2 regions of the Marisediminicola sp. LYQ85 genome follow, and region 1 is predicted to be linked to the other one. Evidence: predicted binding sites of a transcription regulator. Region 1 holds the regulator's gene; the other holds the start of a gene.

The links. Region 1 encodes HrcA, which represses chaperone genes, less so after heat shock. Its sites were predicted from a motif close to TTNGCACTCGNNNNNNNCGAGTGCNAA; they were not measured.
Region 2: the regulator HrcA is predicted to act here: its motif matches at 5,204-5,230, upstream of groES (co-chaperone GroES).

What each region holds. Positions count from the first base shown of each region.
Region 1 covers NZ_JBKIWO010000001.1:1,111,188-1,118,836, reverse strand. Annotated here, with positions in the region: gene ACLHG5_RS05215 (pyridoxal phosphate-dependent aminotransferase) at 1-246, shown strand, start outside; gene lepA (translation elongation factor 4) at 340-2,187, shown strand; gene ACLHG5_RS05205 (DUF1990 family protein) at 2,191-2,856, shown strand; gene hemW (radical SAM family heme chaperone HemW) at 2,862-4,088, shown strand; gene ACLHG5_RS05195 (DUF4870 domain-containing protein) at 4,159-4,536, opposite strand; gene ACLHG5_RS05190 (DUF4870 domain-containing protein) at 4,573-4,932, opposite strand; gene hrcA (heat-inducible transcriptional repressor HrcA) at 5,134-6,171, shown strand; gene dnaJ (molecular chaperone DnaJ) at 6,242-7,351, shown strand.
Region 2 covers NZ_JBKIWO010000003.1:114,755-122,403, forward strand. Annotated here, with positions in the region: gene ACLHG5_RS12790 (ABC transporter ATP-binding protein) at 1-371, shown strand, start outside; gene ACLHG5_RS12795 (ABC transporter ATP-binding protein) at 371-1,171, shown strand; gene ACLHG5_RS12800 (ABC transporter substrate-binding protein) at 1,344-2,642, opposite strand; gene ACLHG5_RS12805 (ABC transporter substrate-binding protein) at 2,881-3,696, opposite strand; gene rarD (EamA family transporter RarD) at 3,750-4,718, opposite strand; gene groES (co-chaperone GroES) at 4,822-5,118, opposite strand; gene ACLHG5_RS12820 (THUMP-like domain-containing protein) at 5,284-6,489, shown strand; gene ACLHG5_RS12825 (hypothetical protein) at 6,486-7,139, opposite strand; gene tsaD (tRNA (adenosine(37)-N6)-threonylcarbamoyltransferase complex transferase subunit TsaD) at 7,218-7,649, opposite strand, start outside.

The DNA.
Region 1 (7,649 bases):
ATCGACATGCAGCACGCGACCGACGGTGACGTCGCGGGGTGGGCCGAGAGGTTTCTGCTGCGCGACCGTGTGGCCGTCGCCCCCGGGAGCGCGTTCGGCCGATCGGGGGAGGGCTGGATCCGCGTGTGCCTCGCGGCCGACCCCGCCGATGTCGTCGAAGCGCTCGGGCGGCTTCCGGCTCCGGGAGCACGCTCGATCGCGACCGACCGGACACCGCCACGCGGCGACATCGGGGGAGCGGTCTGACCCGCTGACCGCAGACATCCGCCCCTGGTCGGGTGCGCGCGGGGATGATGGGACAATCGAATGTCCAGTTTGCCCGCACCACCAGAGGAACGTGTGTCTCCCATAGCGAAGAAGGCCCTGCAGCCTGCGGCGACCGACCCCGCTTTCATCCGCAACTTCTGCATCATCGCGCACATCGACCACGGCAAGTCGACGCTCGCCGACCGGATGCTGTCGATGACCGGGGTCGTGAGCGATCGCAACATGCGCGCGCAATACCTCGACCGCATGGACATCGAGCGCGAGCGCGGCATCACGATCAAGAGCCAGGCAGTGCGGATGCCGTGGCAGCTCGGCGATCAGACCTACGCGCTCAACATGATCGACACCCCCGGTCACGTCGACTTCACCTACGAGGTCTCTCGGAGCCTCGCCGCGTGCGAGGGAGCCATCCTGCTCGTCGACGCGGCTCAGGGCATCGAGGCGCAGACTCTCGCGAACCTCTACCTCGCGCTCGAGAACGACCTCACGATCATCCCCGTGCTCAACAAGATCGACCTCCCCGCGGCTGAGCCCGAGAAGTACGCCGCCGAGCTCGCAAGCCTCATCGGCGGCTCGCCCGACGACGTCTTGCGCGTGAGTGGCAAGACCGGAATGGGGGTCGAGGCCCTCCTCGATCGCGTGACGGCGTTGATCCCGGCACCGGTCGGTGACCCGGATGCCGCGGCCCGCGCGATGATCTTCGACTCCGTCTACGACTCCTACCGCGGCGTCGTCACCTACGTGCGCATGATCGACGGCCACCTCTCGCCGCGCGAGAAGATCCAGATGATGTCGACGCGCGCGACTCACGAGATCCTCGAGATCGGCGTCAGCTCGCCTGAGCCGACGCCGAGCCAGGGTCTGGGGGTCGGCGAGGTCGGCTACCTCATCACGGGCGTGAAAGACGTGCGCCAGTCGAAGGTCGGCGACACGGTGACGACGGCGCAGAAGCCCGCGACCGACGCGCTCCCCGGCTACACCGAGCCCCTCCCGATGGTCTTCTCGGGGCTCTACCCGATCGACGGCTCCGACTACCCGGTGCTGCGTGAAGCCCTCGACAAGCTCAAGCTCTCCGACGCCGCGCTCGTCTACGAGCCCGAGACCTCCGTGGCCCTCGGATTCGGGTTCCGCTGCGGATTCCTCGGTCTCCTGCACCTCGAGATCGTCACCGAGCGCCTCGAGCGCGAATTCGGTCTCGACCTCATCGCGACGGCGCCGTCGGTGATCTACGAGGTCACGACCGACGACAAGAAGACGGTGACGGTCACGAACCCGAGCGAGTTCCCCGGCGGCAAGATCGCGTCGGTGAGCGAGCCCATGGTCAAGGCGGCGATCCTCGCCCCCAAGGACTACGTCGGCGTCATCATGGAGCTGTGCCAGAGCAGGCGAGGCAACCTCCTCGGCATGGAGTACCTCGGTGAGGACCGCGTCGAGATCCGCTACACGATGCCGCTCGCCGAGATCGTCTTCGACTTCTTCGACAACCTGAAATCCAAGACGGCGGGCTACGCCTCGCTCGACTACGAGCCCATCGGCGACCAGGAGTCCGACCTCGTCAAGGTCGACATCCTCCTCCAGGGCGAGCAGGTCGACGCCTTCAGCGCGATCGTGCATCGCGACAAGGCCTACGCGTACGGCGTGCTCATGACCGGTCGGCTCCGCGAGCTCATCCCGCGTCAGCAGTTCGAGGTTCCGATCCAGGCGGCGATCGGTGCGCGCATCATCGCGCGCGAGAGCATCCGCGCGATGCGCAAAGACGTGCTCGCCAAGTGCTACGGCGGCGACATCACCCGCAAGCGCAAACTGCTCGAGAAGCAGAAGGAGGGCAAGAAGCGCATGAAGATGGTCGGCCGCGTCGAGGTTCCGCAGGAGGCCTTCATCGCCGCACTCTCGGGCGACGTCGAGAAAAAAGCGAAGTAGCGCGTGACCGAGTCCGAAGCGGTTCCGCTCTGGCGTCGACCGGTGACCTACGGCGCAATCGGCGGCACCAAGGCGCCCGATCTCGCGGTGTTCCCACCCGCGGGTTTCCGATCGATCGTGAAGCGCCAGCGCATCGGCCACGGCGACAACAGGTTCGCGTGGGCATCCGCTCAGACGATGACGTGGGGCATCCAGCGGCTCTCCGGGTTCCGGGTCGAAGTCTCCGACGCTCCCGCTGCCGTCACGGATGCGACATACACTCCCGTGGGGTTCGACACGGCGGGCATCCCCACGGTGTCGGCGACCGTCGCCGAGGCCGACGAAGACACGTTCAACGCCGACGGCGCCTCGTATCTCGTCCCCGGTGACACGGCGACGCTCACCATCCGCTTCCTCCTGATCCCCGTGACCGCCAACGTGAGGGTCGTCTACGTCGTCAACGAGCCCGACCGTGTCGGCTTCGCCTACGGCACGCTCGCGGGCCACCCCGAGAGCGGCGAAGAGGCGTTCATCGTCGAACGCGGCGACGACGGGTCGGTCTGGCTCGCGATCTCCGCGTTCTCACGGCCGAGCACGTGGTACTGGCGCGCCCTCTTCATTCCGCTCCGCATCGCGCAAGCCCTCTACACCCGTCGCTACCTGCGGGTGCTCGCCGGGCCGACCGACTGACGCGGATGCCGAGCGCCCTCCCTCTCGCCGACCCCGCCCCGCTCGACGGCGCTCTCCCGCGCTCCGTCGCCGAGGGCTCGGCCGATCGAGCGTTCGGCGTCTACCTCCACGTGCCCTTCTGTCGCGTGAGGTGTGGCTACTGCGACTTCAACACCTACACCTCCGACGAACTCCGCGGGGCGAAGCGCGTCGACTTCGCGGGCCAGGCGATCGCCGAGGTCGAGGCCGCCGGTCGCCTGCTTAACCAGTCCGGAGCGGCCGAGCGTCGCGCGTCGACGGTCTTCTTCGGCGGCGGGACCCCGACGATGCTGCCCGCGAGCGACCTCGTGGCGATGCTCGACGCCGTGCGCGACACGTGGGGTCTGGCGCCCGACGCCGAGGTGACGACCGAAGCGAACCCCGACTCGGTCGACGCCGACTACCTCGAAGCCCTCGCCCGGGCCGGCTTCACGCGCGTGTCGTTCGGCATGCAGTCCGCCGTGCCACACGTGCTCGCGACCCTGGATCGCACCCACGATCCCGACCGGGTTCCGCTCGTCGTCGACGCGGCGAGGCGGGCTGGGCTCGACGTGAGTCTCGACCTCATCTACGGCACACCGGGGGAGACCCTCGACGACTGGCGACGCTCACTCGAGCACGCGATCGCCCAGAAGCCCGACCACATCTCGGCATACGCCCTCATCATCGAAGACGGCACGGCCCTCGCGCGTCGGATCCGGCGCGGCGAAGTCGAGGCCCCCGACGACGACCTGCAGGCCGACTTCTACGAGCTCGCCGACCGGATGCTCGCCGACGCGGGATATCAGTGGTACGAGGTGAGCAACTGGGCGATGACTCCCGCTCAGCGCTCGCACCACAATCTCGCCTACTGGACCGGCGAGGACTGGTGGGGCGTCGGCCCCGGAGCGCACAGTCACATCGGCGGCGTGCGCTGGTGGAACGTCAAACACCCGGCCGCGTACGCCGAGCGGATCGGCCGCGGCGAATCACCCGCGGCCGGGCGGGAGACCCTCGACGATCGCACGCGATTCGTCGAGCGGGTTCTGCTGACCTCGCGCTTGCGGGACGGCACGCCCATCTCGTCGCTCGAGCCGCGGGGGCGCACATCCGTCGCCTCCCTCATCGCCGACGGCCTCGTCGACCCGGCGGCCGCCCTGCGCGGCACCGTCGTCTTGACGCTGCGTGGCCGTCTGCTCGCCGACGCCGTCGTGCGCGCCCTGCTCGACGACTGAGCGCGCCTCCCGACGACAGCACGAAGGCCCCACCTCGCGGCGGGGCCTTCGTTCGGGTGCAGCTCGCGGGCTACTTGAGGAACGGGATCGTCAGCGGGTAGGCGTATGCCTCACCCTTGTTCGCCGCGATCGCCGCGATGATGCTGAAGACGATGACGACGACGGCCACGGCGAGGAGCACGAAGAGCCCGACGACGATGACGGTCAGGATGCCACCGATGAACGACGCGATGAGCATCGTGAGCTGGAAGTTGAGCGCCGTGGCGCTGTGCTGGCGCACGAACGGGCCGCGGTCCTTGAGCACGAGGTAGACGATGAGCGCGGGGAGGAAGCTGAAGAAGATCCCTCCGACGTGCGTGAGCGTGGCCCAGAGCTTCTCGTCTGCCGGGCTCATCGGCTGCGGAGCCGACGAGTAGGGGTTGGCGTTGGGCGGATAGTTGTCGCTCATGGTTCCTCCGAGTGCGGTTGGTGTGGTGAGAAGCTGTTATTTGATGAGACGGACGGCGAACGGATAGCGGTAGTTGTGTCCGTCTTTGGCCTTGAGGAAGGCGATGATCGAGAACACGATGCGGGCCACGAAGACGACCGGCAGGATGATGAACCCGATGCCGACGAAGACCAGGATGTAGCCCAGCAGATCGGCGGCGAGGAGTGTGATCTGGAAGTTCAGAGCCTCTTTGCCCTCGGTGTCGGTGAAGGAACCGCGATCCTTGAAGATGAGCCAGATGACGAGGGCTGGCACGATGCCGAGAATGCCCAGGATGTGCGCGAGAGACCCCCACTGCCTGTCGTCGGCGGCGCTCAGCGGAGCCGAAGGCTGCGGCTGCGGTGAGGGATTCGACACGGTGGGCCTTTCGAGGCGGAGGGACCGCTCGCCGCGATCGGCGTGCGGCCATGCGGTCCCGCGCCAACAGGCGGGTCCCGCCATGGACTACGTCATACGGTAGTGCTGCGGAAAGCCTGCGTGCAACGCTCCCGCCCGGCAGGTCGCGATACAATTGGCAGTCCTTTGCAGTGAGTGCCAGTCGGGAGAAGGGGAGAGCACATGGCGTCCGACCGCAGCCTCGAAGTTCTCCGGGTCATCGTGCAGGACTACGTCGAGTCGCGCGAGCCCGTCGGCTCCCGGTCCATCGTCGAGCGCCACGCCTTCGGGGTGTCGGCCGCGACCATCCGCAACGACATGGCCCTCCTCGAGGAGGAAGAGCTCATCACCGCGCCCCACACGTCGTCGGGACGCATCCCGACCGACAAGGGCTACCGCGTCTTCGTCGACCAGCTCGCCGACCTGCGCCCGCTCACCGCCGCTCAGCGCCAAGCCATCGAGACATTCCTCGGGCAATCGGCCGACCTCGACGAGACTCTCGCGCGAACCGTGCGCCTGCTCTCGCAACTCACCAACCAGGTCGCGCTCGTGCAGTACCCGACGCTCGGCACGTCGCGAGTTCGTCACCTCGAACTCGTTCCGCTGAGCTCGACTCGCGTCATGACGGTGCTCATCACCGACTCCGGTCGCGTCGAGCAACGCGTCGTCGACGTCGCAGAGGGGGTCGACGAGGCGTTCCTCGGCGAGCTCCGAGCCAAGCTCAACTCGAGCCTCGGCGGGCTCGGCCTCGCCGAAGCGGCCGTGCGCCTCGAAGCGTTCGACGACCAGTTCGCTCCCGAGCGCGCGGGCGTCGTCGGGCGGGTGACGGCGACCCTCATCGAGCAGGTCGCGGCCAACCGGCACGAGCGACTGCTCATGGCGGGCGCCGCGAACCTCGCCCGCACCGAAGAGGACTTCTCCGGGAGCATCTACCCCGTGCTCGAAGCCATCGAGGAGCAAGTGACGCTCCTGCGCCTCTTCGGCGAGATGGCCCCCGACGAGAACGGCTTCTCGATCAGCATCGGTCGCGAGAACGCCTCCTTCGGCCTCGGTGAGACCTCGGTGCTCACGAGCGGCTACGCCGGGACGGGAACCGACCTCGCGAGGCTCGGCGTGCTCGGCCCCACCCGCATGGACTACTCCAACAACATGGCCGCGATCCGCGCGGTCGCCCGATACCTGTCGCGCTTGCTCGGCGACGACCACCCTGACGCGCGCTGACCGTCGTCCACCGCCGTGCGGTGGGGTGCGACGAGTGCGACGCGATCGATAGCAATCAGAAGGAAACCACGTGGCTGACCATTACGAAACGCTCGGAGTCTCTCGCGAGGCGACCCCCGAGGAGATCAAGAAGGCGTATCGCAGGCTCGCGCGCGAACTGCACCCCGACGTGAACCCCGGCGCCGACGCATCCGAGAAGTTCAAGTCGGTGACCCACGCCTACGACGTGCTCTCCGACCCGCAGCAGCGCCAGCAGTACGACCTCGGCCCGCAGGCCGGCTTCGGCGGGCAGAACTTCGGCGGATTCGGCGACATCTTCGAGTCCTTCTTCGGTGGCGGAGGTGCCGGTGGGGGCCGTTCGGGGCCGCGCAGCAGGAGCGAGCGGGGTCAGGACGCACTCATCCGCGTCGAGGTGGACCTCGAAGAGATCGTCTTCGGAACTCAGCGCGACCTCGAGGTCGACACGGCCGTGCTCTGCGAGACGTGCAACGGCACGTGTTGCGCCCCCGGCACCCAGCCCCAGACGTGCGACATCTGCCGCGGGACCGGCCAGATCCAGCGCGCCGTGCGCAGCCTGCTCGGCAACGTCATGACCTCGAGCCCGTGCGGCACCTGCCGCGGATACGGCACCGTCATCCCCAACCCGTGCCCGACCTGCTCGGGCCAGGGGCGCGTGCGCGCGCGTCGCAGCATCCCCGTCGACATCCCGGCCGGTGTCGACACCGGACTCCGCCTGCAGATGCCCTCCCAGGGTGAGGTCGGGCCCGCCGGCGGCCCCAACGGCGACCTCTACCTCGAGATCAAGGTTCGGCACCACGACATCTACAGCCGCAACGGTGACGACCTCCTCGCGACCCTCGAGGTGCAGATGACCGACGCGATCCTCGGAACGACGACGACGCTGAAGACTCTCGACGGCGACGTGACCGTCGACATCAAGCCCGGCACGCAGAGCGCCGAGGTCATCACGGTCAAGGATCGCGGCATCACGCGCTTGCGCGGCGGCGGCCGGGGCGATCTGAAGATCGGCGTGCAGGTCATGACCCCCACGAAGCTCAGTCACAAGGAGCAGGACCTCGTCAAACAGCTCGCGAAGGCTCGCAAGGCGCACGCTCCGAGCCTGTCGCAGTTCCAGCAGGGCCTCTTCGAGAAGCTCCGCGACCGCTTCCTCAACATCTGACGCACGCGGAGCCCGCCCTCGGGCGGGCTCCGCTCCCGGGCGGGCTCCGCTCCCGTCATCCGCCACCTCCCGTTCCCGTCGCAAATTCAGGAGACGGCCGCCCGTGGCCGGTGTTCCGCTCGCCACCGCGGCGTCACGGTGCTGGGCTTGACAGCGGTCTCCTGAATTTCCATCACGGGGTGTCGAGAGAGCGCCTCGTCGCCTGCACTCGACTACGGATGCCACGCGCACGATCCGTCGGTATTGCGCACGATCCGTCGCAAATTCAGGAGATGCCCGCGCGGCGCTCGTGACTGAC
Region 2 (7,649 bases), on a different contig from region 1:
TGGCTCGCGCCCTCATGAGCGACCCCGTGCTCGTGATGCTCGACGAGCCCATGGCCGGGGTCAACCCGGCGCTCACCCAGTCGCTCCTCGGCCACATCAAGCAGCTCAAGTCCGAGGGCATGTCGGTGCTCTTCGTCGAGCACGACATGCACATGGTCAGGCACATCTCCGACTGGGTCATCGTCATGGCCGAGGGCAAGGTCGTGGCGGAGGGCCCGCCAGACAGCGTGATGAACGACCCCGCCGTCATCGATGCCTACCTCGGTGCGCATCACGACACCGACCTCGGCGACATGACCGGCACGACCAACCCCGTGGTCGAGGCCAAGCAGGCCGCCGAAGCCCACGCAGCAGAGCGAGAGGCGCACTGATGAGCGAGACAGTCGAACCCACGTCGACCCCGACGACCACCGCGACCGTCGACCCCGTGCTCTACAGCACCGACCTCGTCGCGGGATACATCCCCGGTGTCAACATCCTCAACGGATGCAACATCACGGCCTACCCCGGTGAGCTCATCGGCATCATCGGCCCCAACGGCGCGGGCAAGTCGACCTTCCTCAAGGCCGTGTTCGGGCAGGTGAAGATCCGCGAGGGCACGATCCACCTCAAGGGCGAGGACATCACCGGGCTCAAGGCCGACAAGCTCGTAAGCAAGGGCGTGGGCATGGTCCCGCAGAACAACAACGTGTTCCCGACCCTCACGATCGAGGAGAACCTCGAGATGGGGCTCTTCCAGCGCCCGAAGGTCTTCGACGAGCGCTTCGAGTTCGTGACGACGATCTTCCCCGAGCTCGGGACCCGCCGCAAGCAGCGTGCGGGCTCGCTCTCGGGCGGCGAGCGACAGATGGTCGCCATGGGCCGCGCGCTCATGATGGACCCCTCCGTGCTGCTCCTCGACGAGCCGTCCGCAGGGCTGTCGCCGGTGCGTCAAGACGAGACCTTCCTCCGCGTGCACCAGATCAACCGCGCCGGCGTCTCGGTCATCATGGTCGAGCAGAACGCCCGCCGCTGCCTGCAGATCTGCGACCGCGCCTACGTTCTCGACCAGGGCCGCGACGCCTACACGGGCACGGGCCGGGAGCTGCTGAAGGACCCCAAGGTCACCGAGCTCTACCTCGGCACCCTCGCGGCCGACGTCGACGCCGACACGAAGGCTCGCGGCGTCTGAGCGGCACTCACGACGACGAAGGCCCCGGGCACTCGCCTGGGGCCTTTCTCATGCCGTGACGGCTGCGTGAGCGCCTCGACGGCCGTGTCGACCAGACACGCGCGCCGTGAGCAGGCGCGAAGAAGGGCCCGGCCGTGGCGGCCGGGCCCTTCAGTGTCGTGCAGTCGAACGATTACTCGTTGAGGCTGCCGAACTCCGCGTTGAGCGGCTCGTACTGGTTGTCGGCACCGTACTGGTAGATACCGATGTACGCCTCGGTCGGGTCACCGTTCGCATCGAACGTGATCGGTCCCGAGGGGCCGTCGTAGTCGATGTCTTCACCCTCGGAGATGAGCGCGAGGCAGTCGGCGAACGTCTCGCACGTCTCGCCGTCCTTCGAGACCGACTCGAGGTTGTCGCGAATCGTGGTCGGGTCGTCGCTGCCACCCTGAGCGGCCGCGAGGGCCGACAGGATCACGGCGTCGTAAGACTCGGCCGAGTAGCTGAAGTCCTCGAGGTCGGGGTCGACCTCGAGCAGGCGGTCACGGAAGTCCGACGAGGCGAAGTTACCCGGCAGGGTTCCCTTCGCTCCCTCGAGCGTGCCCTCTTCGAACTCGTAGCTGTTCGAGAGGTTTCCGTCGGTGAAGTACACGCCCGCACCGTCGAAGCCCTGGGTGTTGACGAGCTCGGGGATGATCGACGAGGTCTCCGCGAAGGCGACGACGGCGATGGCATCCGGGTCTCCGGCGAGCGCCTCGTCGACGATCGCGGTGAACTGCGTGTCTCCCGGGTTGAACGCGACGGACGCCGAGACGGTTCCGCCCGCATCCTCGACGGCGGTCGTCGCGTTCTCGACGAGACCGGTTCCGTAGGGGTCGTTGATGTAGATGAACGCGACGTTCTCTGCACCGTCGCCGACCATGAGGTTTCCGAGCACGCGACCCTGGAGCACGTCGCTCGGCGCGGTACGCCAGTACCAGCCGTCGTCCTCGTATTCGGTGAAGTCGGGCGAGGTGTTCGCGGGCGAGAACTGCACGATGCCCGCGTCGACGAGACGGTCGATGAACGTGAAGGAGACTCCCGAGGATGCCGCACCCACGACGACGTCGGTCGGGAGGTCGACGAGCTCGGTCGCGGACTGCGTCGCGATGTCGGTCTCGAGGTCACCCGAGTCACGGTGCTCGACGGTGACGTCGAACTCGAAGTCCGAGTCGGCGATCTCTTCGGCGGCGAGGTCGACGCCGGCGAACTCGGGCGGGCCGAGGAAGGCGAGGCTACCGGTCTGCGGAAGGATCGTGCCGATCGAGAGAACCCCGTCTGCCTCGCGTGACGACGCGGGGAAGTCGGTGGTGGCTTCGTCGGTGTCTTCTTCGGCAGGACCGCTGGCGCACGAGGCCAGCAGCAGGATGCCCGCGGTGGCCGCGACAACCTTGATTCCCGCCGAGAAGGCGTGCGAGCGGGAAGGTGTTGAGCCCTTCAGGAATGCGCTCATTGTGCTCCTCTGGTGTAGGTGAGTTTTCCGGCACGGAAGAACCGCGCGGTTGGTTCACGGTATAGACGGAATGACCCCCACACAATACGAGGCTGTTACAGCCGTGTAACGCGACGGAATCGTTACATTGACGGGGCAGAACCGGGCAAGCACTCCGTGCGGTGTGCCCGGCACGACGGAACCCGCATGATGCCGCGGGTATCGAAGCTCCTGGTCACGGATGACCGCGGCCCCGCATCTAGCGGAACGAGCGGGCGCCGCTCATTCCGGTGAAAGCGATTGTGACACCGTCGTCGAGCGCCGCGATGCACTCCCCGACGACGCTGCACGAGACGCTCCCCGTCGTGACCGAGGCCACGGCAGCGGCGACGGATGGCCCGCCGTCGTCGTCGGCCGCGATCGCGGCGAGAGCGACGAGGGTCGTCGCGTCGAACGCCTCCGCCGCATAGTCGACGTCGGCCACTCCGGGGTCGGTCGTCCGCACGAGCGCCGTGAAGTCGTCGTCGGCCGTCGTAGGGTCGCGCATGCTGTCGGGGGCCGTGCTGTCGTCGAGCCCCGCGAGCACGAGGGCGAGCGGCTCGTCCACGGCGAGCGGGCCCGCGGTCGGCGAAACCACGGCGACGTCGTCGTCGGCCAGGGCCTCGGCGACCCTCGCGACGGCATCCGCGGTTCCGGGCCCTATGATGACGTCCACACCGAGGTCGGCGAGTTCCCGTGCGGCCGACACGAGGCCGTCGCCCGACGCGTCGCGGTGGGTGACGACGGCGGGGGTCCCGCCGACACCTCCGGCCTCGTTGAGGGCGCGCACCGCGGCATCCACTCCCGCGACCTGCGCGGCCCCGATGTCGGCGAGATCGCCCGTGAGTTCGAAGAGGGTGCCGATCGACAGCTCGCCGTCACCACTCGGAGCGACCTCGCTCGGGCTCGGAGTGGCGCTCGCGCTCGGGACAGGCATCGAATCGGTCGTCCCGCTCGACGCGCACGCGACGAGCGACACGGCCAGGGCGGCGGCGACAGCACTCGTCGCGAGCGCGCGCAAGGGACCCTGGGCCATCGATCAACTCCTTCCGTGTCCGCGTCTCCGCGGCGCACGAGGGAACCCTAGTGTCAGGTCAGCGGGCGTACGACGCGGCGTGCCGACCTGCCCGAAACGACCATGTCCACCGTGAGCACGATGAGGGCGACCCAGACGAGCCCGAACCCGACCCAGCGCTCGGGGGGCATCGCCTCGCGCAACACGAAGGCTCCGAACGCGAACTGCAGGAGGGGCGCCAGATACTGCACGAGACCGAGGGTGATGAGCGGCAACCGACGCGCGGCTCCTGCGAACAAAAGGAGGGGAACCGCCGTGATGACCCCCGACCCGATCACGAGGAGCGTGTGCCCGACGCTCACGGAGCCGAACAGGATTCCCGTCGACGAGCCGACGACGGCCAGCTGGATGACGGCGACGGGGGTGAGCCACGCGGTCTCGAGCGAGAGTCCGCTCACCGCATCGACCCGCGGCCCCACGCGCTTCTTGATGAGCCCGTAGAGCCCGAACGAGAAGGCGAGCGCGAGCGATATCCACGGGAACGTGCCGTAACCGATCGCGAGCACGAGCACGGCGACGAAGCTGATCGCCACCGCGACCCACTGGGCGGGCCGCAACCGTTCGCGGAGGATGAGCACACCGAGCAAGACCGTGACGATCGGGTTGATGAAGTAACCGAGCGCGCCCTCGAGCACCCGGTCGGTGAGCACCGCGAAGATGTACACCTGCCAGTTGACGTAGATGAACACTCCCGCGAGCCCGACGGTGAGCAGGAGTCGCGGCGAGCGCACGATCGCGACGACGGCCCCCCAGCTGCGCGTGACGGTGAGCAGGAGCGCGCAGAACACGAGCGAGAACAGGATGCGGAACGCGACGATCTCGAACGGACCCGACGGCGCGAGCACGAGGAAGTAGACGGGGAGGAAACCCCAGAGACCGTAGGCACCGATGGCCTGGATGAACCCGGACTTCACGCCCGGTGCGGAGGGGCGGGGAGAGGGCGACGGGGAGCCGCTCGGGGAGGGCGATGAGGCGTCGGGCACTGTCCCGATGCTACTCCCGGGATCGGGCCGACTCTCGCCGTCGCCGCACACGACGAAGGCCCGCCCGGATGACCGGGCGGGCCTTCGAACTGGCGGGTCGTGACTAGCGGACGACGACCGCGAGCACGTCGCGAGCCGACAGCACGAGGAGGTCTTCTCCGCCGTACTTCACCTCGGTTCCGCCGTACTTGGAGTAGATGACCTTGTCGCCGACGGCGATGTCGAGGGGCACGCGGTTGCCGTTGTCATCGATGCGACCTGGACCCACGGCGACGACCTCGCCCTCCTGGGGCTTCTCCTTCGCGGTGTCAGGAATGACGAGACCGGAGGCAGTGGTCTGCTCGGCGTCGACCTGCTTGATGACAATGCGATCCTCGAGCGGCTTTATGGAGACCGACACGGTTGACCTCTTCTTTCTCAGTGCTAACGAAACTTGGGGTTGGCACACTCTCGGTGAGAGTGCCAGAAGTAGCTTACGGGGTCGATTAGCACTCACGCAATCGGAGTGCCAGCCGCGCCTCTCCCCGCGGCGCCGACACGGTCGCCCGTGAGCGACAATGGGGCCATGGAGACCGGCGACCTACTCGAAGTGCTTTCGGCCGACGGGCTCCGGTTGCTCGACTCCCTCCCGCCCTTCGATCCCTCGGCGGACATCGTGCGCACGGTGCGCGAGCTGCGCGCCGCGGGGCACTCCCCCGAACTCGTCGCCGCGGTGCTGAGCCAGTCGAAGCTGCGGGCCCGCGCTCGCGCCAAATTCGGCGAGTTCGCCGACCGCATGCTCTTCACGACCGCGGGCCTCGAACAGGCCACTCGCTTGAGCGTGGCCGCCCACCACGCCGGGCGGTTCACGGCGGCGGGAGCGCGCAGGGTCGCCGACCTCGGCTGCGGCATCGGGGCGGACTCCCTCGCGTTCGCCGCCCTCGGCCTCGACGTGCTCGCGGTCGAGAGAGACGACGTGACCGCGGCGATCGCGACCTACAACCTCGCCCCGTGGGAGGGCGCAACCGTCGTCTCCGCAGATGCCGCGACCGTCGACCTCGCCGACGTCGACGCCGTCTACGTCGACCCGGCGAGACGCACGCGAGGCCACGACAACACGACGCGCGTGCACGACCCGAACCAGTGGAGCCCGCCCCTCGACTTCGCGTTCGGCCTCGCCGCCGATCGGCCCGTCGGGGTCAAGCTCGGGCCGGGTGTCGACCGCGACCTCATCCCCGCAGACGCCGAGGCGCAGTGGATCTCGGTCGATCGGGAGGTCGTCGAGGCCGGCGTCTGGTTCGGTGCGGCGGCACGGGACGGCATCACGCGTTCCGCTCTCGTGATGGGCGCACACGGCACCGCGGAGATGATCTCCCACGGAGACAGCGAGGATGTCGCGACGGGCGCCCTCGGGGGTGTCGTCTACGAACCCGACGGTGCGGTCATCCGCGCCCGCTTGATCGGCGACCTCGCGAGGTCGCTCGACGCGCGCATGGTGAGCGACTCGATCGCCTACCTGACTTCGGACGAGGTCGTCGAGACGCCCTTCGCGGTGCCGTTCCGTGTCATCGCGACCCTGCCCTTCGACGAGCGCACCCTCAAGAGAGAACTCGCCGCTCGCGGCATCGGTCGCCTGGAGATCAAGAAGCGCGGCGTCGACGTCGACCCGGCGAAGCTGAGGTCGCGACTGTCACTCAAGGGCACCGGCTCTGCGACGCTCATCGTGACGCGCGTCGCCGGCCGGCACTCGGCTCTCCTCGTCGAGCGAGTGGAGCCCGCGGTCGGTGCCTAGTACCCGCCGGAGTAGGGGTCGCTGCCGATGACGGCGAAGAACGCGATCCACCCGACGAGAGCGATGAGGGCGAGCCCGACACTGACGAAACCGGTGATGAGCGCCGTGAGCCACAGCCCCCGCGCCGGCGCACCCTCGCGCGACTTTCCGAGGAACCCGAGCACGATCGCGGCGGCCGGGAAGAACAGGCCCAGGAGGGCCCCCGCAATCGGAATGAAGAGGACCCACAGACCGAGGACGCTGACGATCCCCGCGATCATTCCGAGGAGGCTCAGCGTCTTCGGCGGAGCGGGCGGGGCCGGGGTGTACCCCGCCGAACCGTATCCGCTCGTCTGCTGGTAGCCACCGGGCTGCTGGTACCCGTTGCTCTGCTGGTAGCCGTTGCTCTGCTGGTAACCGCTGGGCGGCTGATATCCGCCGGGCTGCGCGTAGTCGGCGGGAGCACCGTACGCATTCGAGGTCGCCTCGGGCTGCGGCGGGGCGTATCCGCCCGGTGCCGTGTACTCGCCGGGCGCGGTGTAGGTGCCCTGACCCTCGGGAGCGGTCGGTTCCGGCGGCGACGGCTGCGCGGCGACGGAGTGGTCGTCTGCCTGCTGGTCGGACGGCGCAGGCGGAACGGGTGGCACAGAGTCGTCTTTGGGGTCGGACATAGGAGCTCCTAGCGGAATGGCTGAGGTGACACGGTTCGGCTCAGCCTGACATCGCGCCGGAGGGGTGTCAAACGAGCGTCACGCCTGGATGGAGGTGACGGGCAGGGTCGAGTCCGCAGAGAAATGCAGGGTCGACGGCGGGGCCCCCGCGGCGATCAGGCGGGCGGCGAGAGCCGCGATCATCGCCCCGTTGTCGGTGCACAGCGAGAGCGGCGGGATGCGCAACTCGATCCCCTCCGCGGCGCAACGCTCCGTCGCGAGTTCGCGCACGCGCGCGTTGGCGACGACCCCTCCGCCGAGCAGCAGGCGGGGGACTCCGAGATCCCGACACGCCGCGACGGCCTTCGTGATGAGAACGTCGGCGACCGCCTCGCGGAAGCTCGCCGCGACATCCGCGATCGGAACCTCCTCGCCGCGATCCCGCACGGCCTCGACCCAGCGGGCCACGGCCGTCTTGAGGCCCGAGAAGGAGAAGTCGTAGCGGTGCGCGTCGAGGTCGCGGGGACGGGT